Regions from separate parts of the Rhodococcus chondri genome, predicted to be linked through region 2. Evidence: riboswitches for the same ligand, from Rfam matches in the RefSeq annotation. Region 2 holds a riboswitch; the other holds the start of a gene.
What was found. Region 2 has a riboswitch for cobalamin ahead of cobN (cobaltochelatase subunit CobN). Riboswitches for the same ligand answer to the same signal wherever they lie in the genome.

Region 1 (3,405 bases), on a different contig from region 2:
GCGAGTCCCTCCCGGCCGAGGAAGCGCCGCTCGCCGAGGTGGACGGCGACGTCGAGTTCGACGGAACCGGTGAGGTCTCGATCGACGGCGACCGCGGGACCGTCGAAGTGCGCACCGTCGTCGACGGCACGCGTGGAGCCGAGACGTGGCAGGTGACGCGTGTGGGCGATGTGTGGCGGATCTGCAGGTTCTGAGGCTCCCCGGGTACGCGGCACGCCGAGCGCTGTGAAAAGCTGTGCCGGTGAGCTACGCAGGTGATATAACGCCGCAGCAAGCCTGGGAGCTGCTGCGAGAAGACCCGGATGCCGTGCTCGTCGACGTGCGCACCGACGCCGAATGGAAATACGTCGGCGTCCCCGAGACCTCGCCGATCGAGCGTCGCACGCTCTTCGTCGAATGGGTTTCGTACCCGAACGGGGCACGCAACGAAGAGTTCGTCGAGCAGCTGAAAGAGGCCGGTATACATGGCGGTCCGGTGATCTTCCTGTGTCGTTCGGGTCAGCGCTCCATCGGTGCCGCCGAAGCTGCCACCGCCGCGGGCCTGACCCCTGCCTACAACGTTCTCGAAGGATTCGAAGGTGCACTCGATGCCGACGGGCATCGCGGTGGCCAGGGATGGCGGGCCGAAGGCCTGCCGTGGAGGCAGTCGTGAATGCAATTCCCCAAGGTGGCGCTTTCCACAAGGCGCTGCCCGACAATGTTCGCCCCGCCACCCTCGGGGTGCGCGGCGGCACCCTGCGGTCCGGATTCGAGGAGACCTCGGAGGCGCTCTACCTCAACTCCGGGTTCGTGTACGAGTCCGGCGAGGCCGCCGAAGCAGCCTTCACCGGTGAGGTCGACCACTTCGTCTACTCCCGGTACGGCAACCCCACCGTGAAAATGTTCGAAGAACGGCTGCGGCTGCTCGACGGTGCCGAGGGTGCCTTCGCGACCGCGTCCGGCATGTCCGCGGTGTTCACGTCCCTGGCGGCGCTGCTCGGCAAGGGCGACCGCCTGGTCGCGGCCCGCAGCCTGTTCGGCTCCTGCTTCGTGGTGTGCAACGAGATCCTGCCCCGCTGGGGAGTCGAAACCGTGTTCGTCGACGGTGAGGACCTCGACCAGTGGGAGCAGGCGCTGTCCGTGCCCACCACGGCCGTGTTCTTCGAAACACCGTCGAACCCGATGCAAACCCTCGTCGACGTCCGCAAGGTCTCCGAGATGGCGCACGCCGCGGGCGCGAAGGTGGTGCTGGACAACGTCTTCGCCACACCGCTGCTGCAGCGCAGCCTCGATCTCGGCGCCGACATCGTCGTGTATTCCGGCACCAAGCACATCGACGGGCAGGGCCGTGTGCTGGGCGGCGCGATCCTCGGCCCGGCGGACTACATCGACGGGCCAGTCAAGAACCTCATCCGTCACACCGGTCCGTCGCTGAGCCCGTTCAACGCGTGGACCCTGCTCAAGGGCCTCGAGACCATGCCCGTGCGGCTCGCACACTCGGTGTCGACGACGCTGAAGCTCGCGCGGTTCCTCGAATCGAACGACAAGGTGAGCTGGGTCAAGTACCCCTACCTCGAGTCCCATCCGCAATACGAGCTCGCGAAGTCGCAGATGAGCGGTGGCGGCACGATCATCACCTTCGAACTCGACGCCCCCGCGGGCGAGGGTAAGAAACGTGCGTTCGAGCTGCTCAACAAGCTGCGCATCGTCGACATCTCCAACAACCTCGGCGACTCCAAGTCGCTCATCACCCACCCCGCGACCACCACGCACCGCGCGATGGGACCCGAGGGGCGCGCCGCCATCGGACTGTCCGACGGTGTGGTCCGACTGTCGGTGGGTCTCGAAGATCCCGACGACCTTCTCGAGGATTTGGAGCAGGCACTGTCCTGACCTGCTCGTGCCGTGAGTTACGCTGCGGGTGCCCTGCCTTTTCATGCGGGGCACCCGCAGCGTTACGGTGAAGCCGGTGCAAGTCCGGCACTGTCCCGCAACTGTAAGCCCGGTCTCGCCGGGCAAGTCAGGTCAGCCGGCGCCGCGGGCACGTACTGGTCCTCGGACGAAGGACGGTTCCGTGCCGCAACTTTCCGAGTTGCAGCCGTACTGTTTTCGTCCTCCGAGTCACGGAGGATGGCTGTGCCCCTCACTTCCCGCCGGTTGCTCACCGCCGGAATCACCGCTCTGGCCCTGCTCGCCGCCGCGTGCGGCAACGCCGCAGACACCACCCCGACCGACGCCACCGCGGTGTCGGACACGCCGCAGGCGATCGTGTCGCTGAGCCCCACCAACACCGAGATGCTCTACGCTGTCGGTGCCGGCGACCAGGTCGTCGCGGTCGACGATCAATCCGACTATCCGGCCGACATCCCCGTCACCGACCTGTCGGGCTACACCCCGAACATCGAAGCCATCCTCGGGTACGAACCCGACCTCGTCGTCGCCAACGCCGACACCGCCGACCTCGTCGCCGGACTCGAACAGGCCGGCGTCGACACACTGATCCTGCCTGCCGCGGTCACCCTCGACGACACGTACGCGCAGCTCGAACAGCTCGGGGCCGCCACCGGCCACGTCGGCGAGGCCGCCGAACTCGTCGCGCAGATGAGGACCGAGATCGACGAGATCATCGCCGGACTGCCCGAGCGGGAAATCCCGCTGCGCTACTACCACGAGCTCGACAACACCTTCTACACCGTCACCGACGACACCTACATCGGTGAGATCTATTCGATGCTGGGCCTGACCTCCATCGCGACCGGAGGCAACGGCTACCCGCAGCTGTCGGCCGAATACATCCTCGAGCAGAACCCCGACGTGATCTTCCTCGCCGACAGCCAGTGCTGCGGCGTCACACCCGAGGGTGTCGCGGAACGGGCCGGCTGGAACGAACTCGGCGCCGTCCGCGACGGACGCGTCTACGCGCTCGACGAGGACATCGCCAGCCGCTGGGGACCGCGCGTGGTGGACTTCATGCGCGAGATCTCTCGGATCGTCAGCGCAATCCCCGCGGCCCAACCCGCACCTTGATCACAACGACGCCGCGTCGCCGCGCACTCGTGCTGGGTGGCGCGGCGCTCGTCCTGTTCGCCGCAATGCTGGTGAGCATCCTCGTCGGCCCCGCCGGACTCACGCCGCGCGGTGTCCTCCTCGACATCGCCGACGGGCTGCCGCTCGTCGCGGTCGACTCCGGTCTGTCGACCCGGCAGCAGGCCATCCTGTGGAACATCCGGATTCCCCGCGTCGTCCTGGGCATGCTGGTCGGTGCCATGCTGGCCATCGCCGGAGCTGCGTACCAAGGCGTCTTCCGCAATCCCCTCGCCGATCCCTACCTGCTCGGCGTCTCCAGCGGCGCCGGTCTCGGAGCGACACTTGCCATCGTCGTCGGTAGTGTCGCGGGATTCGCCGGAATCCCGGTCGCGGCATTCG
Region 2 (3,405 bases):
CGGATTGCGGGGAGTTTCGCGGGATCCATCGCCGCGATGTTCGCGTATTCGTCGAGCAACTGCTCCAAACGGGCGATGTCGCCGTACGATTCGGCGCGCGCCATCGGCGGGATCAGATGATCGACGATGGTGGCGTGGGCGCGGCGTTTGGCCTGCGCCCCTTCACCGGGGTCGTTGACGAGGAACGGGTAGATCAACGGCAGGTTTCCGATCGCGGCATCGGTGGCGCACGACGCGGACAGTCCGGCGTTCTTGCCGGGCAGCCACTCGAGCGAGCCGTGCTTGCCGAGATGGACCACGGCGTCGGCCTCGAAGCCGTGCTCGACCCACTTGTAGGCGGCAAGGTAGTGATGCGACGGTGCCATGTCCGGATCGTGGTAGATCGCGACGGGGTTGTCCCCGAAACCGCGGGGTGGCTGGATCATCAGCACCACGTTGCCGGCCCGCAGGGTCGCGAGCACTACGGCCTTGCCCTCCCCGTCACCGTCGACGAACAGCGACCCGGGGGCCTCACCCCACGCCTCGACCATCGCGTCGGTCAGGTCCGGGGGCAGGTCGCTGGTCCACTCGCGATACCGAGCGGCGGTGACCCGCACCGGATTACCGGCCAACTGCTCGGCGGTCAGCCATTCCTCGTCCTGACCACCGGCATCGATGAGCGCGTGGATCAGGGCGTTCCCCGCTTCGGCATCGTCGTCGACGTCCATCCCGGGGAAGCCGTCACCGAGGTCGTAACCTTGCTTGCGCATGGCCCGCAGCAACCGGATCGCCGAGACCGGGGTGTCGAGGCCGACGGCATTGCCGACGCGGGAATGCTTGGTGGGATACGCCGACAGCATCAGCGCGATGCGTCGTTGCGGCGGCGGAACGTGCCGCAGCCGTGCGTGCGCGACCGCGATTCCCGCGACACGGCGGCAGCGTTCGGGGTCGGTGACATACCGGGGCAGGCCGTCGACGTCGAGTTCCTTGAACGAGAACGGCACCGTGATGATGCGGCCGTCGAACTCGGGCACCGCGATCTGTGTGGCCGAATCCAGCGGGGAGACACCGTCGTCCGACTCCGCCCAGCTGTCGCGACTCCAGGTGAGGCACAGGGCCTGCAGGATCGGGATGTCGAGCGCGGCAAGTGCACCGACGTCCCACGCTTCGTCCTCACCACCGGCACTCACGGTCGCGGGCTTCGTGCCGCCGGCGGCGAGCACGGTCACGATCAGAGTGTCGAGGGTGCCGAGTTCGGTGAGCAGATCGGCCGGGGCACCGCGCAGCGACGCGCAGTGGACGACCACGCCGCAGGCCTTGCCGGTCGCATCGATGGCGTCGGCCAGATCGTGGGCGAACTGCACGTTTCCGCTGGTGTGGTGGGCGCGGTAGAACAGCACGCCGACTCTGGGCAGCGCCGCGTCGGGGGTGCCGGGCCGCTCGAGCACGCCCCACTCGGGCAGTTCCGCCGGGGGGTCGAAGCCTGCACCGCCGAGCAGCACCGTGTCGGACAGGAACGCATGCAGCTGGGCCAGGTTCACCGGGCCGCCGTGCGCGAGGTAGCGGTGAGCCTCCGCGGCCGTCCCGATCGGCACCGTGGAGTAGCTCATCAGCTCGGCGTCCGGAGTTTGTTCGCCGCCGAGAACGACGACGGGAACGCCTTGTGCGAGAACCCGGTCCAGACCCGCCTGCCAGGAACGCGCGGAACCCAGAATTCGCACGACCACCAGGTCGGCGCCTGCAAGCAGCGCGGGGAGAGCGCGCGGATCGTCGCCGGTCAGGTCCAGCCGGGACGGGTTCCCGACTGCCCAGTCGGCGCCGCTGGAGCGGGCCGAGAGCAGGTCGGTGTCCGACGTCGACAACAGCGCAAGGCGCGTCACGACGCAACCCGAAGCAGCACAACACAAGCCATGTTCAGTCTCCAAAACCCTCGTGGACCTTACGTGCCGTGGCCGGTCTCCTGGCTGACGGATCGACGCTGCTCGGCCGACCTTCCCGGAGCTGGCTCCAGTGGTCTCCGCACCGGCGGACCGATACGGACGAGGGCGAACAACTACCCGCTCACAGTGGCGAGGGCCGCGCCGGTTTTTCACCGGCTTCCCGAGCACCACGGCAGACCGAGAGTAGCGCACCTTTTTCGCCGCGTGTGCAACGATGTGCGCCCATGGTCGACGTTCCCCCCGAGAAATCCACACCGGATCGGTGTCCCGGTGTGCTGCGTCCGCACCGTGCGGCCGATGGTGCGCTGGTGCGATTGCGTGCGCCCGGCGGCCGGTTGCCCGACGGCGGATTCCATCGGCTCTCGCTCGCGGCCGGGCAGTTCGGGGACGGCGACATCCATCTCACTTCCCGAGGAAACCTGCAGATCAGAGGCGTTTCGGTGGACGAGCGCGGCACCGTGCCCCGCGGGCTGGTCAGGGCTGTTTCCGATGCGGGATTCCTGCCGTCGCTCTCCCATGAGCGGGTGCGCAACATCGTCGCGTCACCGCTGTCCGGGCTCGGCGGTGGGCTCGCCGACATCCGTCCGCTCGTCGGCGCCCTCGACGACGCGCTGTGCGCCGAGCCGGTGCTCGCCGACCTGCCGGGCCGGTTCCTGTTCGGGCTCGACGACGGCCGCGGCGACGTCGCGGGGTTGCGGTGCGATCTGGCTGCCATCGCGGTCGACAGCCGGAATGCTCGCCTGATCGTCGGCGCTCTGTCGGGAACGACGGTGCCGCTGGCGCACGTCGTCGCTTCCCTGATCGATCTGGCCCTGCGCTTCGCCGAGGTGCGCGCAGGCCGGTGGCATGTGCGGCAATTACCCGACGCGGGACGCGAAATCGGCGGTGGCCCGGCCGCTCCCCCGGTCGCCGGGTTCGAGATGCCCTACGGCAGGCTCGATTCGGCGGTATCGGTGCTGGTACCGCTGGGAATCCTGACTCCGTCTATGGTGTCGGCACTGCCGCATCGGGACGTGGTCGTGACCCCGTGGCGGGGCCTCGTGCTGCCCGCATCCGCTGATCCTGCAGCGCTGGAGAACGCGGGGTTCGTGCTCGATGGCGATTCCGCGTGGTCCCGGGTCACCGCATGCACGGGCGCACCCGGGTGTAATCTCGCCGAGGGTAATACCCGAGCACTCGCACGCCGTGTCGCCGCGGCGCCCTTCCCGAACGAACCTGTGCATGTCGTCGGTTGCGAACGCTCTTGCGGCGCACCGCACTCCCCACACACCCTCGTCTTCGCCCGCAGTTCGACGTAACAGGAGCTCGTCGTGATCGATTCCCCGCCACCCCGCCGCTACGAGTACGAAACGGACGGCGCCGAGATCTATGTCCGGTCGTTCGCGACGATCCGCACCGAGTCGGACCTGACGAAGATCCCGGCGGAAGCCGAGAAGGTCGCGGTGCGGATGATCCACGCGAGCGGCCAGACCGACCTCGCGCGCGA

Region 1: it holds a riboswitch for cobalamin, as region 2 does, so the genes downstream of both, Q8814_RS22065 (ABC transporter substrate-binding protein) here and cobN (cobaltochelatase subunit CobN) in region 2, are expected to answer to the same signal.

The regions. Positions count from the first base shown of each region.
Region 1 is NZ_JAUZMZ010000182.1:2,575-5,979, forward strand. Features, by position in the region: gene Q8814_RS22050 (Rv0361 family membrane protein) at 1-194, shown strand, start outside; gene Q8814_RS22055 (rhodanese-like domain-containing protein) at 242-652, shown strand; gene Q8814_RS22060 (O-succinylhomoserine sulfhydrylase) at 649-1,872, shown strand; cobalamin riboswitch at 1,882-2,027, shown strand; gene Q8814_RS22065 (ABC transporter substrate-binding protein) at 2,116-3,006, shown strand; gene Q8814_RS22070 (FecCD family ABC transporter permease) at 3,072-3,405, shown strand, end outside.
Region 2 is NZ_JAUZMZ010000062.1:22,173-25,577, forward strand. Features, by position in the region: gene cobN (cobaltochelatase subunit CobN) at 1-1,859, opposite strand, end outside; cobalamin riboswitch at 1,913-2,106, opposite strand; gene Q8814_RS12705 (cobalamin biosynthesis protein CobG) at 2,144-3,217, shown strand; gene Q8814_RS12710 (precorrin-8X methylmutase) at 3,230-3,405, shown strand, end outside.